Regions from separate parts of the Exiguobacterium sp. SH1S1 genome, predicted to be linked through region 3. Evidence: riboswitches for the same ligand, from Rfam matches in the RefSeq annotation. Region 3 holds a riboswitch; each other region holds the start of a gene.
The links. Region 3 has a riboswitch for S-adenosylmethionine ahead of msrA (peptide-methionine (S)-S-oxide reductase MsrA). Riboswitches for the same ligand answer to the same signal wherever they lie in the genome.
Positions count from the first base shown of each region.

Region 1: it holds a riboswitch for S-adenosylmethionine, as region 3 does, so the genes downstream of both, EVJ23_RS02515 (methionine ABC transporter ATP-binding protein) here and msrA (peptide-methionine (S)-S-oxide reductase MsrA) in region 3, are expected to answer to the same signal.
Region 2: it holds a riboswitch for S-adenosylmethionine, as region 3 does, so the genes downstream of both, mtnK (S-methyl-5-thioribose kinase) here and msrA (peptide-methionine (S)-S-oxide reductase MsrA) in region 3, are expected to answer to the same signal.
Region 4: it holds a riboswitch for S-adenosylmethionine, as region 3 does, so the genes downstream of both, metK (methionine adenosyltransferase) here and msrA (peptide-methionine (S)-S-oxide reductase MsrA) in region 3, are expected to answer to the same signal.

Region 1 covers NZ_SJUZ01000001.1:486,761-491,548, forward strand. Annotated here, with positions in the region: gene EVJ23_RS02500 (MDR family MFS transporter) at 1-429, opposite strand, end outside; gene EVJ23_RS02505 (MetQ/NlpA family ABC transporter substrate-binding protein) at 534-1,364, opposite strand; gene EVJ23_RS02510 (methionine ABC transporter permease) at 1,394-2,056, opposite strand; gene EVJ23_RS02515 (methionine ABC transporter ATP-binding protein) at 2,046-3,074, opposite strand; SAM riboswitch class I at 3,153-3,258, opposite strand; gene EVJ23_RS02520 (thioredoxin family protein) at 3,711-3,968, opposite strand; gene EVJ23_RS02525 (PTS sugar transporter subunit IIC) at 4,159-4,788, shown strand, end outside.
Region 2 covers NZ_SJUZ01000001.1:1,096,343-1,101,130, reverse strand. Annotated here, with positions in the region: gene EVJ23_RS05550 (2-hydroxy-3-keto-5-methylthiopentenyl-1-phosphate phosphatase) at 1-408, opposite strand, end outside; gene EVJ23_RS05545 (2,3-diketo-5-methylthiopentyl-1-phosphate enolase) at 405-1,559, opposite strand; SAM riboswitch class I at 1,630-1,732, opposite strand; SAM riboswitch class I at 1,938-2,040, shown strand; gene mtnK (S-methyl-5-thioribose kinase) at 2,122-3,276, shown strand; gene mtnA (S-methyl-5-thioribose-1-phosphate isomerase) at 3,273-4,307, shown strand; gene EVJ23_RS05530 (GNAT family N-acetyltransferase) at 4,416-4,788, opposite strand, start outside.
Region 3 covers NZ_SJUZ01000001.1:53,625-58,412, forward strand. Annotated here, with positions in the region: gene rlmN (dual-specificity RNA methyltransferase RlmN) at 1-303, opposite strand, end outside; gene EVJ23_RS00295 (amidase family protein) at 373-1,767, opposite strand; gene EVJ23_RS15250 (hypothetical protein) at 1,888-2,049, shown strand; SAM riboswitch class I at 2,094-2,193, shown strand; gene msrA (peptide-methionine (S)-S-oxide reductase MsrA) at 2,255-2,773, shown strand; gene EVJ23_RS00305 (GRP family sugar transporter) at 2,803-3,666, opposite strand; tRNA gene EVJ23_RS00310 (tRNA-Ala) at 3,811-3,883, shown strand; gene EVJ23_RS00315 (four-helix bundle copper-binding protein) at 3,999-4,331, shown strand; gene EVJ23_RS00320 (3'-5' exonuclease) at 4,399-4,788, shown strand, end outside.
Region 4 covers NZ_SJUZ01000001.1:425,054-429,841, forward strand. Annotated here, with positions in the region: gene EVJ23_RS02200 (alpha/beta fold hydrolase) at 1-274, opposite strand, end outside; gene EVJ23_RS02205 (GNAT family N-acetyltransferase) at 364-834, opposite strand; gene EVJ23_RS02210 (YtxH domain-containing protein) at 999-1,496, shown strand; gene metK (methionine adenosyltransferase) at 1,537-2,745, opposite strand; SAM riboswitch class I at 2,877-2,996, opposite strand; gene pckA (phosphoenolpyruvate carboxykinase (ATP)) at 3,315-4,788, shown strand, end outside.

The sequences.
Region 1 (4,788 bases), 430 kb from region 3:
GATGTTGATCATGAAGTAGCGCACGTTATAGACGATGACACGCTGGTCGGGTTGCGTCGTGTCGCTGATCAAGGCCCGAGACGCTGGTTCAAGGAATGAACGTGAAACGCCCATCAATACCGAAAATATGTAAAACCAAACGAGCTCCGTTGCGAGTGCGAAACCTGTGAACGTCAAGGCGTTCAAACCGATACCTATCAACATCAGCTGTTTGCGCCCGTAGCGGTCAGACAGCGTCCCCCCAAAAAAGCTCATAAATAGACCGGATAATGCCGACGTCGCGAACACCGTCCCGATCACGCTCGCCGAGAAACCGAGCGTCGCGAGATAAATCGCAAAAAACGGCATGACAAAAAACGTCGACAGCCGTGCAAAAAATGTACCGAACAAGACGCCAAGCGTCAGCGGATGAATGTGTCGTATGCTCACCCGGATCCCCCCTTTTTCTACATATAAATAGTTTACTTCTATTATTGAAGCAAAACCACTGCAAACAAAAAAGGCCCGGGATGTCCCGAGCCTAAAATCAATCATTATTTAACCGGTACGACCGCACCTTTGTACTCATCCAAGATCCACTGTTGTGTCTCTTCTGATGTCAATACTTCAAGGAGTGCCTTGACGCGCTCATCGTCTTCGTCGCCTTCACGCGTGACGATCAAGTTGACGTACGGTGAGTCTTCGCCTTCAAGAGCGATTGCGTCTTCGAGCGGGTTGAGGCCGGCATCAATCGCGTAGTTCGTGTTGATGAGGACGGCATCGCCTTCACCGTTGTTGAACGCTTGCGGGAGAAGTGCCGCTTCGACGTCCGTCTTGAACTCCAAGTTTTTCGGGTTGTCGACGATGTCAGCGACTGTCGCGTCTGTCGTCTTGCCGTCAGCGAGCGTGAGCAAGCCTTCTGTTTGAAGCATCGTCAAGATTCGTCCGTGGTCAGCGACCGACGAGCTCATGATGATTTCAGCGCCGTCCGGAAGCTCATCGAGTGATTTGTAGTCTTGTGAGTAGACACCGATCGGCTCGATGTGGACGCCGCCGGCTGAAGCGAATTTATAGTCTTTGTTCTCAGCCATTTGTGACTCGAGGTACGGCTCGTGTTGGAAGTAGTTCGCGTCGAGTTCGCCAGCTGCGAGCGTCTTGTTCGGGAGCACGTAGTCTTGGAACTTCTTGATTTCAAGCGTGTAGCCTTTTTCTTCATATTCGTCTTGGACGTGCTCTAAAATCTCGGCGTGTGGTACGTTCGACGCGCCGATGATGAGCGTCTTGTCGTCGCCCGAGCCTGATTCTGAGTCCCCGCCGCCACATGCCGCGAGAATTGTGAGTGCTGATGCTGCTGTCAATCCGAGTACTGTTTTCCATGATTTCATTATAAAACCCTCCATATGATTGTATTTGATTAAGCTGATCGCTTATCGATTTTTGAGACGAGTCGATCGCCGATAAACTGAACGACGAAGACGATGACTAAGATCAATACGGTCGCGACGAACGTGACGTCGCTTTGTGAACGTTGGAACCCTTCGAGGAACGCCAAGTTCCCGAGACCACCACCCCCGACGACTCCGGCCATGGCCGTGTAACCGACGATGGCGACGATCGTCACCGTGATGCCTGACACGATGGCCGGGAGTGCTTCCGGGAACAACACTTTATAGACGATCTGCCATTTCGTCGCGCCCATCGACTCGGCCGCCTCGATGACACCGCGATCGACTTCGCGGAGTGCGAGCTCGACCATCCGTGCATAAAACGGGGCCGCACCGATGATGAGCGCCGGGAGCGCCGCCGTCGAACCGAGCATCGTTCCGACGAGAAGGAGCGTGAACGGAATGAGCAAGATGATCAAAATAATGAACGGGATCGAGCGGAACACGTTGACGACCGCACTGATGATCGTGTAAATCGGACGATTCTTCATCATGAGCGGTTCGTTCGTGACATATAAGAGCATGCCGAGGGCGAGACCGATGACGAATGTCGCGGCTCCTGCGACGAGCGTCATATAGAGCGTCTCCCACGTCTGTTCGAGCATGACTTGCCAATCTACATTAGGAAACATCGCTTTCTACCTCCACTTCCACTGCCTGCGATCGGATTGAGGCGATGGCCCGCTCGACTTCAGCCGGCTCTCCGATCAATTGGATGAATAGCGTTCCGAGCGCGCCGACTTGCGACTGCGTCACGTTACCGCCGATGATGTTGAAGCCGATGTCGTGCTGTTTCAACACTTCCGATAAAATCGGCTGTTCGGCCGTCTCGTTCAAGAACTTGAGTTTGACGATTTGGCCACTCGGATAACGTGCTTTCAAATGCTCGAACGTGAGCGACATGTCGTCGACGGCACCGATCTGTTTGACGAACTCTTTCGTGATCGGCTGTTCCGGATGTTGGAACACGTCCGCGACTTGGCCGGTCTCGACGACTTTCCCTGCCTCCATGACGGCGACGCGATGACAGATTTTTTGGATGACGTGCATCTCATGGGTGATGAGGACGATCGTCAGTCCGAGTTTCTTATTGATGCTGACGAGCAGTTCGAGAATCGAATCGGTCGTCTTCGGGTCGAGTGCGCTCGTCGCTTCATCGCAGAGGAGCACGTCTGGATTTGTAGCGAGCGCGCGGGCAATCCCGACTCGCTGTTTTTGACCGCCCGATAGTTGCGACGGATAGCTGTCTTCACGTCCGGCGAGACCGACGAGATCGACGAGCTCTTGGACGCGGCGTTTACGTTCACTGGCCGGTACCCCGATCAGTTCGAGCGGGAAGCTGATGTTCTCAGCGACCGTGCGCGACCATAATAAGTTGAAGTGTTGGAATACCATCGAGACGTTTTTGCGCACCCCGCGCAGTTCTTTCGGAGTGAGCTTCGTCAGCTCGCTCCCTGCGACGACGATTTCACCGCTTGACGGTGACTCGAGTCGGTTGAGCAGACGGATGAGCGTCGACTTCCCCGCCCCTGAATATCCGATTATTCCAAAAATTTCGCCGCTCTCGATTGTGAGCGACACATCATCAACCGCCTGGACTCGACCGTTCTTCGTGTCGAACCATTTGGCCACATTACGTAATTGAATCAATACCTTTCCCTCCTGACAACAAAAAAAGTACACACGTTTGAGCAAACGTGCGTACTTTATCGGTACGGACAACGATTGCTCTCATCTTCCAAGGTTCTCACCTTGCTGGAATTAGCACCATTTCGGATTGCTCCGCGGTTGCTGGGCGTCATAGGGCCAGTCCCTCAGCCTCTCTTGATAAGAGTGTTGTTTATTCGATTAGCTTTATAATAGCGACACATTATTTTCATGTCAAACTATTTTGTGCGAAAAATCAAAAAAAGGTGCCATCCGAGGATGACACAGAACGTAGCACCTTGAGTCACGGAAGGACAACCCATAGATGAAACTCTTTTGCCCGATCAGAGTGTTCATCCTTATATGGGGGATTCAAGCCATCCATCACTCGGCCTTAGAACGTACCATGCGGTTACGCGGTAGGTGTCCCTGCGCTTGATTTTTTTGGGGGACAATCGAAGGGAAGGTCCACCTAAAAGTCGCGTAAAGTGATGCACCGGCTGTTCTAAAACGTCTTGATGGCTGGAGAATCTCGTCCTATATTGTGTTCAAGTAAGATGTTGTAATGAATATACCATTCGTGAACTTTCTGTGTCAACTGATTATTTAAAATTTTCTGATTATTCTAATCATCCTATCTCATTTAACGAAAGATAGGACGTGTTGCACGTTTTGGAACGCATATAATCGGTCTTCGACTTGGCCGTCTTTAAGCTTTAACAGCGCCGGGACGCTCATGACTTGATACGCTTCTAACTCTTGCGGGATAAAGTTGGCGTCCTGCTTGTCAATCGCGAGTGTCGGGTCGACCGCTTCGACGACGGCGAGCATCCGCTCGGCCACAGCGCATGTTCCACACATCGGGGCGTATATATATAACAATCCGTCTGTAATCATTGTTCTCACCTCTTTTATAAGTATATGAATGTGAGCCGATCTGTTCAAAAGTTGTGCTCACCCCACGAATTTTCTGAATCGTTCAACATTTCCTGTTGACGCTTCACGAAAAGAGGCATAGTATGGTCATTAACTTTAACGCTTTCGTACATAACAGCGTATACGTAGAAAAGGACAGGTGAATCGACTCATGACGGAACAAACGAAACTGACAGGCAAACAATTTTTGATGAACGTATTGAACGGACTCAGTCTCGCTATTTTAATCGCCCTCATCCCGAGCGCATTGCTCGGTGAATTAACGAAAGCCATCTTACCGTATTTTCCGTCTTTACAGTTCATCTTAGACGCGACGACGATCGCGATGCGCCTCTTACCCGTCATCATCGGTGTAGCCGTCGCCATGCAGTTCGGACGTTCTGCGCTCGAGGCCGGCACGATCGGCATTGCGACCCAGGTCGGGAGCGGCGCTATCCGTATCGAGGAAGGCGCGTTCCTCATGGCGGGAATCGGCGACGTCATCACGGCCGGTGTGACCGCCGCCCTCGCGACATATATGGTCATTCAGCTGTCGCCACGCTTAAAGACGTACACCGTCCTCGTTTTACCGATGACGGTCATCGTCATCGCCGGCGGAATCGGCATGTTCTTACTCACGTACATCTCACAGATCACGACGTACATCGGCACCGTCATCATGACGATGACTGAACTCCAACCGATCGTGATGGGCATGTTGATCGCGATGGCGTTCTCGCTCATCATCGTCTCCCCGATCTCGACAGTCGGGATCGCGACGGCGATCAGTCTGTCCGGTGTT
Region 2 (4,788 bases), 1.0 Mb from region 3:
ACAGGCGTAGGGCCAGTCGACGCGTACCGTCTCGCCTGAGAAGTCGGCGACGTTACAGTAGATGTGGTCCGGTGCGACGTGGTCTTGCAAGATCGGGTGCACGAAAAAGTCCATGCCGCCGCTGACGACGTCGAACTTCCAGCCATGTTCTCGGATCTCTTCCAAAAATGCTGGGAAACCTGGGCGCAAGGTGATGCGGTCCAGCAAGTAGTCACGGTACGCCGAAGCGTCAGCGCTCGGCAACAGCTGGAACATCTGCCCGACCCCGGAGCGGATCGAGATGTCTTGAGCGAGCACATCGTCTTTGAGCGCGTGCCATTCGGGCGGTGCGAACGCCCGCATCAAAGCGATGATGTTGTCCTCGGCCGTGATCGTCCCATCGAAGTCACACAAGATGTGAATCGTCATTGTTTTGACCACGCCTTTAACGCGGCTTCGAGCTCGTTCGTCTGGCTCGCCACGCCCAATACTTGCTCAATCGCTTGTCGGAACGCCCGGGCCCCGGCGGCCGCGCCGTCTGGGTGACCGTGGATGCCGCCGCCGGCGTTGATGACGACGTCTGTGCCGAAATCACGGATGATGTCCGGGACGAGCCCCGGATGGATACCGGCCGATGGGACCGGTAGAATCGGTTTCGTCCAGTGCGGCCGAGCACTGCCATCCCGAATCGTGAACGCCTCATCAGGCGGTGTCGCAAGTGAACCGTATGGGGACGGGAACAGCGTCAAGTCGGCCCCCGCGAGGCGGATCAATTTTCCGAGCAAGAGCGAGTGGCTGATCGAGCCGGTCAAGGCTCCGGCGAACGCGGGGTGCGCCAAAATCGGGACGTTAATTGTTGGATCGCTTGCGAGTTCGCGGAGTGTGTCGAGCCCGTATGTATAGACGTTGAACAACAGTGCCGTCGCGCCCGCCTCGATCAAGCGGAGCGCTTGGTCACGCAGCCCGAACACCGGACCGCTGAGCGTGATGGCATAGAGCGAACGTTTCCCGGTCGTTTCGAACTGTTCTTGGATGACGGCCGCCCCGATTTTAGCTCGTTCAAGCGACGGAGTGAGCGGGTTGTCGTATAGGATTTCATCATCTTTGACGATGTCGATGCCGCCGGCGAGCTGGTCTCGAAGTTGCTGTTCTAAGAAGCGTAAATCACGGCCGATGATCCCTTTAAAGATGCTCATGACGAGCGGGCGATCATGTACGTCGAGCAACTCACGAACGCCTTGAACACCGAACTTTGCTCCGGGGAATTCAGATGCAAGCGTTTCGGGTAACGTTAAGTCGATCAAGCGTACCGAGTCATCGAGCGATAATTTCCCGAACGTCGTCGTCAAGATGGATGAGAAGTCGGGCGTGACGTTATGGAGCGGGTAACGGATTGTGAAGCGGCTCGTTGTTTCCGTATGCGTCGTTGAGACGACCTCGCCCCGATACGCCTTTAATTGTTCTTGCTCTAGGTGAGGCAGTTCCGTCCACGTGCCGACGGTCAGTTCGAGGGCGATTTTCTCGGCGACAGTCGCGACGCGGTCCGTCCGGCTGATTTCATATGTGGCAGTAATACTCATGTTCGTTCCTCCTTCCGGTCAAACAAAAATGACCCCATGCCGAGGCAAGAGGTCATCATAAAAAAATGAACTCTTATCTCTCAGCTTACGCTGCAAGAATTAGCACCGTGCCCAATCGGGTCGGTTGCTGCGACATCATCGGGCTTGTCCCCTCCGTCTGCTCTTGATAAGAATGTATTTTGAAGTTGTGAAATTTAATTGAATTTTGTCACACAATATCCGGTTCGTCAATTCCTTTTTTTGAGAAAAAAAGTTTGAGTTCGTTGTTACCATATATGCATAAAAAAAGTGACCGTTGCTCCAGCAAATTGCCGTTGACAAAGGTGGGGTCGAGTCCGTAATATTCATCACAACAAGTTCACACAATCGAATACGACACTCTTATCGCGAGTTGGCAGAGGGAATTGGCCCGATGACGCCGCAGCAACCGACCAGTAGGCACGGTGCTACATCCACCAGACATACGTCTGACAGATGAGAGGAACAACCGTTACGGCTGTGCCTCTTTCTCGCGGAGAAAGGGGCTTTTTTTGTGGGGAATATACCGAAAGGGGAAACAGACATGGCTTATCAACCATTTACAGAACAGACAGTCGTCGAGCACGTCAGAACGTTAGGGTTACTCGAAGATGGGGGCATCGCGCATTGCGAGGAGATCGGGGACGGCAACTTGAACCTCGTCTTCCGCATCCGTCAAGGCGAAACGAGCCTCATCGTCAAGCAGGCGCTACCGTATGCGAAAGTCGTCGGCGAGAGTTGGCCGCTCACACTTGAACGGGCGTGGATCGAGCAGCTCGCGTTGCGCGAATTCGCCAGCGTCGTCCCGCGTTTCGTCCCGGTCGTTCTCGGCAGTGACCGGACGCTCGCCTACACGATTTTAGAAGACTTGTCCGACTTTGATATCGTCCGGACGGGCTATTTGGAAGGGAAAACGTATCCTGAACTTGCCCGTCACATCGGTGAGTTTTTAGGACAGACGTTGTTTGAGACGTCCGACTATGCGGCCGGCCCGATTGAGAAGAAGCGGAAAGAACGGGATTATTACAACCCGGAACTGTGCGATATCACTGAAAAACTGATCTTCACCGATCCGTACAAAGATGCCGAATCGAACAACATCGAAACCGCGCTCCGTCAGGACGTCGAAGCGCTTTGGCGTGACCAGAAATTGAAAGTGGAGGTCACGAAACTGAAAGTCGGTTTCGTCACGAAACACGACGCGCTCTTGCACGGGGACTTACATACAGGCAGCATCTTCGCGACGCAACAAGAGACGAAAGTCATCGATCCGGAGTTCGCTTTTTATGGACCGTTCGGCTTTGACATCGGGCAAATTGTCGCCCATTTGACGCTATCGACGTTCCATGACCCACTCAAACGGTTCGAGCGGTTCACCGACGTATTGACGGTATGGGAGACGTTTGAGAAGACGTTCCGGACGAAGTTTGAGACGGCGGTCGAACCGTTCAACACGGACGGATTCGTCGATGAACTACTTCAAACCATCTTTAGCGACACGATTGGCTATGCCGGATGCGAACTGATTCGCCGCGCCATCGGCCTCGCCGGAGTCAATGACCTCGAGACGTTACCGGAAACGGTCCGGTTCGAGCGGAAACGGGAAGCGCTCACGCTCGGCACGACGCTCATTAAACAGCGCCACGATGTCCGGACAATCGATGAATTAGTGACGCTGTTAGCGGGGGTACGCGTATGACAGTCCAAAACATTCGCTTCGAACCGTCCCGGGACGAGCTCGTCATTTTAGACCAAACGTTACTGCCCCATGAGGAGCGGTACGTGACGATCGCGACGCTCGAACAGGCGGAGCACGCCATCGAGACGTTACAAGTCCGAGGCGCGCCGGCCATCGCCTATTTCGGCGCATTCGTGCTCGCGAAAGAAGCGGTCCGGCTTCAAGATGACCCGGACTTCACACGCCGGCTCGACCTCGTCGGCCGTCGGTTGATCGCGACGCGACCGACGGCGGTCAATCTTCAAAACGTGATCGAGTCACTTCTCGGGCTTAACGTCGGCGATGACTTTGAAAGGATCGCGACCGACATCAAACATCGGGCCATCGCGCTGTTCGAGCGAGACGTCGACACGTATCGGGCCATCGGGGAGCATGCGCTCACGGTGCTGCCAGCAGGGGGGAACGTCTTGACGATCTGTAACGCCGGGGCGATCGCGACGTCGCGTTACGGGACTGCGCTCGCTCCATTTTACGTCGGGAAAGAGCGAGGTATAGCGTTTAACGTCTTCGCTTGTGAGACGCGGCCGCTCCTCCAAGGGGCACGCCTGACCGTCTGGGAGCTCGACCAGGCCGACATCGACGTCACGCTCATCACCGACAATATGGCCGCTTGGACGATTCAGGCGAAAGGAGTCGACGCCATCATCGTCGGCGCTGACCGCATCACACGGACGGGTCACGTCGCCAATAAGATCGGCACGCTTCAGCTCGCCATCCTGGCTAAACATTACGGGATCCCGTTTTACGTCGCGGCCCCGCACACGACGTTTGATTTAACGGCGGACGATGTGATTCAAATCGAGGAGCGGAGCGCGCTAGAAGTGACCCATATCGGCGGACAACCGACGGCGCCGGTCGGGATCACCGTCTTTAACCCGGCGTTTGACGTCACACCGCCTGAACTGATCACCGGACTCATCACCGAAGCGGGCGTGTTCGAGCCGAATGAAGCAGCGATCACACACCATGTAGGGGGAACGGTTCACGTGTGAAACAGCAGCTCCGTGCTTGCCCGAACGATGAAGTGTGACCGTCTTGGTATGAGACGGGAATGGCCAGATTTACTTGGTCGACAAAGGCACCGGGCAGCAGAAAAGCCCTCAGCATCTATCCTGAGGGCGCTTTTTGCGTTCTAATGCGATGAAGTCGAACGTACTCCCGTTCGTGTCTTGTTGAAACGAAGCCACTTGTCGAAACCCGCAAGCTTCATACACGCGAATCGCCCGCGCGTTGAACGTGGCAACCGACAAGGTGATACGATTTGGGTCGAACGTAGATTCGATGAAATCAAGAATCGAGGTAACGAACGCTCGTCCGGTCCCGTTTCCGGTCAGACCTGGCTTCATGCCTAAACCGAGGTCAATCGTATCGGCGTCTGTTTGATGCACGCTAACAAAACCGACCAGTACGCCATCGTTCGTGATGGCGAATACCGATTGCCCTCGTTGTTCGGTGTCTAAAAACTCGGCCAAG
Region 3 (4,788 bases):
GGAACGTCCATACTTATGGCGCATGAGCACCGTTTCGATATAATGCCCGTCGTGCAGTTTAAGTAAGAATTTGACCGTGCCGTCACCCGCTTCTTGTTTGACGAACAGTTCTTGTGTCGTCAGCGCATAGTTCGCCTCAAGCTGTTCGCGAACTTCGGGACGAACCGCGATCTCGTCGAGCCGTCTGACACGGTCGATGTAAAGCGAGTCCCATATTTGTCTGGCGTGGTAGGCACTGTATCCCCAAGATACGCAAGCGTCCGACAGCTGATCAAATGTCAGCCCATATATAGATGATTTCATTGTAATCTGTCCTTTCTTCAATCCGCATACGTACCATTGTAGCGGACGTGAGCGACAGGTGCAACGTTCTTACATAGGCGGGATCGGACGCGTCACGTGGCGTTCGAACGCGTAGGCGATACGGATGAGGTCTCGTTCCGCATAGCTCGTACCCGTGAATGACAGCCCGAAAGGTGCCCCGCTCTGTTTGAGCTTGTATGGGATCGTGACCGTCGGGTGCCCTGCCTTCGCCGCCATATCGTAATTCAAGTCGTGTGGCAACGCCAGGGCGTGAAGCGTTTGTTCCATCAATAAACGATCGAGGCCGTCAGTTTTCGCGTGCCGGACGTCGGCTAAGCGTCGCTCGAGGTAGCTCGACTCGGTCAAACGCCCTGATAACTGATTCGCTTTCTCGAACGTAACTTGTCCGTGCGGGATCGTTTCCGGGTGAAGCTTGTTCCAGTCCATCAAGTCCTTGAGCGTTTCATACGGGAGCGCTGTCGTCGCCAAATACGCCTCGATCCCGAGCTTGAACTCATGGTAGAGGACGTCGCCTTGGTCAAGTCCGTCGTTTGACGGCAGGTCGACTTCGACGAGCTCGACCCCGCTCGCTTTGAGTAACGCCAGCGCCGCTTGATAGAGCGTCTGTTCTTCATCCGACAGTTCCGCCTTCACGAAACCGACGCGCATGCCGACGGCTTGACGTTCGTCGAGACACGTCCGGTACGGTGGACCGGCCGGTAGATGTGTCGTCGCCGGGTCCGAGTCGTCTTCCCCGCACATCGCTTCTAGTGCGAGCACCGCGTCGCGGAGCGTCCGCGCCATCGGACCGGCCGTATCTTGCGACCGCGAAATCGGGATGATCCCACTCCGGCTGATGAGCCCGACCGTCGGTTTGATGCCGACGATGCCGTTATGGACGCTCGGGTGGATGATCGACCCGCTCGTCTCGCTGCCGACAGCGAGCATCGTCAAGTTCGCAGCGACCGCTGACGCCGAACCAGAACTCGAACCGCCGACGTCGAGATTGTCACCATACGGATTGAGCGTCTGGCCACCGACCCCGCTCCATCCGTTCGGCATGTCCTCAGTCAAAAAATTGGCCCATTCCGATAAATTGGCTTTGCCGAGAATGACCGCCCCGTGCTCACGGAGGCGACGGACGAGTTCAGCGTCACGACCCGCAAAGTGATGCTCGAGCGCCACGGCGCCGGCAGTAGTCCTCATGAGTCCCGCCGTCTCGATGTTGTCCTTGAGTAAAACGGGAATACCGAGGAGTGGCAGCCGGTCTCCGCGTCGGTAGGCACGGTCAGCCGCCTCAGCCTCGAACAACGCGTCCGGGTTCACTTGGATGACCGCTTTCAGTTTATCGTTCAAGCTAGCGATCCGTGTCAAATAGTAGGCCGTCACGTCCCGGGCCGTGAACGTCCCTTCTTTATATCCGCGCTGTGCGGTCTCGATGTCTAGTTCAAATAAGTCTTGCATCCAATTCCCTCCTTATAGGCAATGTTATTCGGTATTCGCTGAATGCATCGAATCTCCTTGTTTTTATCGCCATTGGATGTGCAACTTGTTACACTAGAAGAAACGTTATTGGAGGTAGCCATGTCCCGCTCTTACATCCTTGTTTTACTGTCCGTGTTCGCCCTGTTCTTTCTACAATTGTTCGGGGATGATTTGCCGTGGGCATTCCCTGCGTCCATCGCCCTCATTATCTTGATTGTTGGTGCCACGCTATTTCAACTTCGGCGCACACCAAATCGTTGACGTTTAAACGAGACAGATGATATGATGCTGTCACCAACTACATATCGATATCTTGAGTGAACGAGAGACCTGGCTCTACGACTTCACAGCAACCTACTTCGGCAAGGTGCTACTTCCAGCAAGGCATCGCCTTGGACGATATGACAAAACGCTCATGTCGATGACATGGGCGTTTTTTTGGAATGAACATGAGGGGGATTTTATTTTGGAAAAAGCTACATTCGCAGGTGGTTGTTTTTGGTGCATGGTGACACCGTTCGAGGAACAGCCAGGAATCGAAGGAATCGTATCCGGTTATACAGGCGGACACGTTAACAATCCGACGTATAAAGACGTCAAGACAGGCACGAGTGGTCACTACGAGGTCGTCGAGATCACGTTCGATCCTTCTCAATTCTCATATGAGCGCCTGCTCGAATTGTATTGGATTCAGACTGATCCGACCGACGACGGCGGCCAGTTCCAAGACCGCGGGCAACAATACGCGCCCGCCATCTTCTATCATACGGAAGAGCAACGCGTGGCGGCAGAACAGAGTCGCGACGCGCTCGCCGCGAGCGGAAAGTTCAAACAACCGATCGTGACGAAAATCTTACCGGCTGACGTCTTTTACCCGGCCGAAGACTATCATCAAGATTATCATAAAAAAAATCCGGCCCACTATAAAGCGGACCGGAAACAATCTGGCCGTGACGAGTTCATCGACCAGACGTGGACAAGCTGACAACGACGGGCCCCATGCCCGTCGTTTTTTTAGCTCTTGGCGAGCCCGAGCATGAATCCAGCGACCACGATCAGACCGATCCCCATAAAGACGAAGACACGTTCTTTCGACGTCTTTTCTTCTTTTAACAAGTAAATGCCACCGAGTGTCGCGACGACGACGTTCAGTTGAGACAAGGCGAACGACGTGGCGATGCCGACTTCTCCGCTCGAGACGAACAACCCGAAATTCCCGATGCCCCAGGCAAGCCCGGCGAAGATGTTCTTGAACGTCTTCGGATCAAATTTTTTCACATCTTTTTCACGAAGACTGAACAAGAGCGCGGCGATGAACATCCCGAGCGACTGCGGTAGGATGGCGGTGATGCCGTCGACTTCAAAGTAGTTGGTGAGGACGGCATACGTCACGTAACCGATGCTCGAAACGAGGAGCACGAGGAGCCCTTTTTTCAAAGCACTACTGCTGTCAGATTCTTTATTTTGTTGATATGACGTCATGACGGCCCCGATGATGATCAAAACGAGGGCCGAGAAGCCGAGCCATAGCTCGGTCGATGTCTTCCAGTCACCGAGAACGATGACTCCGAACAGTGATGTCCCGACAAGCTGCATCCCTGTACTGATCGGCATCGCTTTCGAGACGCTTAAAATTTGGAACGACTGGAACTGAAGGTACTGTCCGAGCGCCCAGAACACACCCGAAATGAAACCAGTCACGATCGCGAGCGTCGTGAACTCTGGTTTGAAGACGAGCGCGATGACAACCGCCATCACCATCGCGCCGATCGTCGTGCCGATCAATTGTTGAATCGGCTTGCCGCCGACAATAGATACGATAAGCGGGATACTCCCCCACATGAGTGCGGGCAGTAGCGCTAGCAAAATCATCTCCATACGTTGCACCTGCTTTCTTAATATAACATTCTGTCTATTCTTCCCGGCTCTAGCGCTCATTAAACTTCAAAAAAATGATTTTCAAACTTCTTTCGTTTTTCTTGTTGCCAAATCATTTATTAGAATGATATAATAATTTCCAACGGGGCATTAGCTCAGCTGGGAGAGCGCCACGCTGGCAGCGTGGAGGTCAGCGGTTCGAGCCCGCTATGCTCCATTCCTTAAGTCGGTCCACTGATGTGGGCCGGCTTTTTTGTGTCCCCGCCTCGGTTTAAGTCGACACGAACCGGGTAATGATTGTAAGACATCATTTATCTTAAGGGGGACTTCCAATGAACCGAGCCTCTGTCGAAGAGACGATTTTGGCCGTGATCGATTGTATCCGGGCGAGCAACCATTGCTTCTCGAAATGTTTACAAGAAGAAGACCTGCTGATGGTCTCGGAATGTATCCGGTTGACGAAAGAATGTGCCGAAGTCGCCACACTCACCTTGAACGCGCTCGAAACCGACTCTGCGTTCACAAGACCGATCGCGGCGCTCTGCGCGCAAGTGTGTGATACGTGTGCCGTCGAATGCGGGCGTCACTTATACGACCATTGCCAACGTTGCTCTGAGGCGTGCTTGCGCTGCGCCGAGGCGTGTCGGCACCTCTCGGCCGCATGATCGCTTTCCAGTCTAACCTTGTGTTAGACTTTTTTTGTACAGATTTTTAACGAAGAGAGGAACTTTTATGCCACATTCTATTCTAGCAATCGACGTCGAGACGGCCAATCGCGACAGTCGGAGCATCTGCTCTGTCGGTTGGAGTTTACTTACAGACGGTGAAGTCGTCGAGACGAACCAATTGCTCGTCAATCCTGAGGAAGACTTTGACCAAGGTAACATTCGCGTCCACGGGATTCGCCCGAGCGACGTCTGGGACGCCCCGGCATTGCCCGAAGTGCTCGAACAGCTCTATCCGACACTGAACGCCGTCGACGTCGTCATAGCCCATAACGCCGCGTTTGACATGGGTGCGCTCCGTAAAGCGATCGCCAAGTACGACTTGTTCACTTTCCCGACGATTGAATACGGCTGCACCGTTAAGTTGTCCCGCAAGCTATACCCGGGGCTACCGAAC
Region 4 (4,788 bases), 370 kb from region 3:
CGTCGTACTCTTGCAGGAGGCGGTTCGTCAAGAGCGCCCCGAGACTGAAGGCGATGACGTGAATCGGTAGTTTGGACTGACTCGCTTCCCGTAGCGTGTTCTTGATCAGCTGTTTATGGTCTTCTGCCGTTAGTCCGACCGTCTGTCCGGTCACGACGAGCACCTCATAGTCGACACTGAGTCGCTGCAAAAATGCTTCGCTGAGTCGGGACGTGAACTGCAACGGGTAAACGATCACGATGACCCCTTTTCGTGATTCTTCTTCATATGTCATGCTGTCACCTCATTATTAGTATGTCTCATCAATTCTAACAAAAAACATCAGCCGCTGACTGATGTTTGAAAGAAAATCCGTCTGGAGTCTTAGCGTGGGTCGTAACGCAAATGGATGAGCTCCATCGGTTGATCGTACACTTCTTCTTGAATTCGGTTCAGTTCGGTGAACGCTTGGTGGCTTAAGAACGCGATCGCCTGCTCGTTCGAACTCTCGACGTACAGCTCGATCGGCTGCGCTTTCCGCTCTTGGAGATGCGTCAGCAGTTCTGCCCCAAGTCCTTGGCGATGGTGAGCCGGATGAAGATAGAGACGAAGCACTTCCCACGTATCACCGCGGTCGATCGCATGGTAAAACCCGATGACGTCTCCTTCGGCCTCACCGACGATGAACAACTGTTCTTTCGCTTCTTCACTCGAACCGATGGCCCGGACGATCTCTTCTTGTTGATAGGCGCGCTCCATCACCTTAGACCGAACGTCATCTGTCACACTGATGGTCGCAAGTGCGATATCTCGAATCGTGGCGGCATCTTCTGGTACGGCTTCCCGCATCTTCATAACAGCTTCCCCCTTTTGGCCAATCTAGTACTATCATTCCCCATCACGTAAAAAATATCCTGCCCTTCTATTACTTTTTCGTGTCGAAATCAAGCAGAACGTTATTTTCTATTTTAACTAGGGTATATGAGTACCAATGCCAACTTACAAAGGAGTGCTTAGACATGGAACCAACATTACAAAACGATCCGCACGCAGCTAACGCTAACAACCCGAATCGCCAATTCGACCAAACCAACTCGGGTGGTCCTAGAATCAACGTCGTGACCGGAATGCTTCTCGGTGCGCTCGTCGGCGGTCTGATCGCCCTACTTAGCTCGTCGAACCGTGAGACGACGAAACAGTCACTCACGAATGCGAAGTCGTCTGTCGGCGGTCTCGTCGACACGATCAAAGAAGATCCGGCCGGTAAAGCGTCTCAAGTCATCGAGCAAGTGAAATCGGCTTCAGGTATGATTCAAGAAGTGTCGACCGATGTGCAAAACGTCTATGAAAAAGTTGTCGGTGAAGTCGACACGGTCAAACAAGACGTGAACAAAGTCGTCGAGACGGCCCAGGAAGCAAAATCAGATTTGCAAGATATTGGCGAGAAAGTCGTCGAGGCGAAAGATACGGCACTTGGCAACGAGAACGCAACAAACGAAAATAAACCACAAGCATAATAAAAAACGACCTTTCTCGCGAAAGGTCGTTTTTTATTGCTTATGCGAAACGTTTTGCGCCTTCTTCAAGCACTGCCGCTTTGTCCGTCTGCTCCCATGGGAGTTCAACGTCTGTGCGACCAAAGTGTCCGTAAGCTGCTGTCTGTCTGTAGATCGGGCGACGAAGGTCGAGCATCTTGATGATGCCGGCCGGACGAAGGTCGAAGTTCTCACGAATGAGTTCAACGAGTTCAGTCTCGCTCAATTTACCAGTGCCGAACGTGTCCACCGCGATTGAAACCGGGTGTGCGACACCGATCGCGTATGCAAGTTGAACTTCCGCTTTGTCAGCAAGTCCAGCTGCCACGAGGTTTTTCGCCACGTAGCGGGCCGCGTATGCTGCCGAACGGTCAACTTTGGTAGGATCTTTACCTGAGAACGCACCACCGCCGTGGCGAGCGTATCCACCGTATGTGTCGACGATGATTTTACGTCCTGTGAGACCTGCATCACCTTGTGGTCCACCGATGACGAAACGGCCAGTCGGGTTGATGAAGTATTTTGTCTCGGCGTCGATGAGTTCAGCCGGGATGACTGCTTCGATCACGTGTTCTTTAAGGTCCGCTTGGATCTGCTCGAGCGTGATGTCTTCTGCGTGTTGCGTCGAGATGACGATCGTATCGATACGGACCGGGTTGTTGTCTTGGTCGTATTCGACAGTTACTTGCGTCTTACCGTCTGGACGAAGGTAAGTGAGCGTTCCGTTTTTGCGGACTTCTGCCAAGCGACGTGACAATTTGTGAGCGAGTGAGATCGGGAGCGGCATGAGTTCAGGTGTCTCGTTCGTTGCATAACCGAACATGAGGCCTTGGTCACCGGCACCGATCGCATCGATTTCTTCGTCAGTCATTTGACCTTCACGAGCTTCGAGCGCTTGGTCGACACCGAGTGCGATGTCTGCCGACTGCTCGTCGATTGCTGTGAGTACAGCACAAGTCTCAGCGTCAAAACCATATTTGGCGCGCGTGTAGCCGATCTCACGAACAGTTTCACGTACAACTTTCGGGATATCCACGTAAGTCGATGTCGTGATTTCACCAGCTACGAGCACGAGACCTGTCGTGACAGACGTCTCAGCCGCAACGCGGGCGTTTGGATCTTCAGCCAAAATTGCATCCAAAATCGCATCTGAGATTTGGTCACAAATTTTATCCGGATGTCCTTCAGTGACGGACTCCGAAGTGAAAAGTCGACGGTTCAAGTTTGACATTTCGAAAAACCTCCTATTAATAAGGGTGATGTGTGGACGGTACTCGTTCCCCTTACGCGTTGCTTTGGGACGGTAATGAAAAAAACCTTTCGCCACGTTCAATGGGAAAGGTTGAATCGTTCTTCCTTACCCTCTTATCGTTCGAAGCTGTCGCTTCGCTTCAGGATAGCACCTTTTCCGAAAAAGACTACAGGATCGGACGGTTGCTGGGCTTCGTAGGGCCTTGTTCCCTCCACCGCTCAGAATAAGAGTATCCGTTACGAACACCATCATATAAATGCCATACCGTTCTGTCAAGCGTATCCGCTTAATTTGTAAATTTCTTCGTAATCACGGAAATCATTTATGTTTGTGAAATATCAAACATTTTTTTGACGGTTTCCGTTTTTTCACTCCCCGCTTATACAGAATATGTTAGAATGTCTTTGTAAGAAAGCGCTTACTTTAAAGGGTAAAGAAATGCTTGTTTTTGATTAGTGTGTCACATATAATAAAAAGTGTCATACTAATTAATCGCGGAAGTATGCGGATTTCATCCACATCTATTTAGGGGAAAGGTGGGATTCAGGATGGCGACTACGCTCCTGAAAATCGAAGAATTAATTAAGGGTGCCGATGTATTACGGAACTTAACGGTTCCAGAACTGGTGGAAGAAGCCATTCGTAACGGTGAAGGCGTACTGACGAAAGACGGGGCTTTATCGGTCAGTACAGGGAAATTCACAGGGCGGTCACCGAAAGACAAATTCGTCGTCCAAGATGAAGTCAGCAACTCGTTAGTGGACTGGGGTCCGGTCAATCAGCCGATCGCAGAAGACAAGTTCACCGCTCTTCTCGACAAAGTCCTCACTCATCTCGAGACGAAACAGAAGCTGTATTATCTCGAAGCTTCGGCTGGAGCTGACGAGCACTACACGCTACCTGTACGCGCCATCACCGAGTATGCGTGGCACAGCTTGTTCGCGAAACAGTTGTTCTTGCGAGAGTGGCCGACGAGAGCTGCGTTTGACCCATTCACGGTCATTTATGCACCGAGCTACAAGGCCGATCCAACAGTTGACGGGACGAACTCAGAAACGTTTATCCTCGTCTCGTTCGCCAAACGTACCATTCTGATCGGGGGAACAGAATACGGCGGCGAAATTAAAAAATCGATTTTCTCGGTCATGAACTTCCTATTACCTGAACAGCACGTCTTGTCGATGCATTGCTCGGCCAACGTCTCGGACGCCGGGGAGACGGCGCTCTTCTTCGGACTATCGGGCACGGGCAAGACGACGCTCTCGGCCGATACGGAACGTCATCTCATCGGTGACGATGAGCACGGTTGGTCGCCAGACGGCATCTTCAACATCGAAGGCGGTTGCTACGCCAAGACGATCAACTTGTCGCGTGAGAACGAGCCGCAAATTTATGACGCCATCCGTTTCGGCTCGTTGATTGAAAACGTCGTCTTGAACGAAGACCGCTCAGCCGACTACAAAAACATCTCGCTTACCGAGAACACGCGAGCAGCTTACCCGATTCAATTTATCGATAACGCGATGCTCCCTTCACGGGCCGGTCACCCGAACACGATCGTCTTCTTGACGGCCGATGCTTACGGGGTGCTCCCGCCGATCAGCAAGTTGACGAAAGAGCAGGCGATGTATCACTTCCTATCCGGCTACACGTCAAAACTAGCCGGCACGGAGCGCGGCGTGACTGAGCCACAAGCAACGTTCTCGACTTGCTTCGGCTCACCGTTCTTGCCGCTCGCCCCGGAACGGTACGCCGACATGCTCGGTAAGTTGATCGAGCAGCATAACGTCGACGTCTACCTCGTCAACACGGGTTGGACCGGCGGGGCTTACGGTGAAGGGTCACGTATGAAGCTCAGCTACACACGGGCCATGGTGAACGCCGCGATCAACGGTCAATTGCGTGCCGTCGACACTGTGAAGCACGACATCTTCAACGTCGACATCCCGGTCCATATCGATGGCGTCCCACAAGACGTGCTCAACCCACGTGACACTTGGAAAGATACGGCTCATTACGATG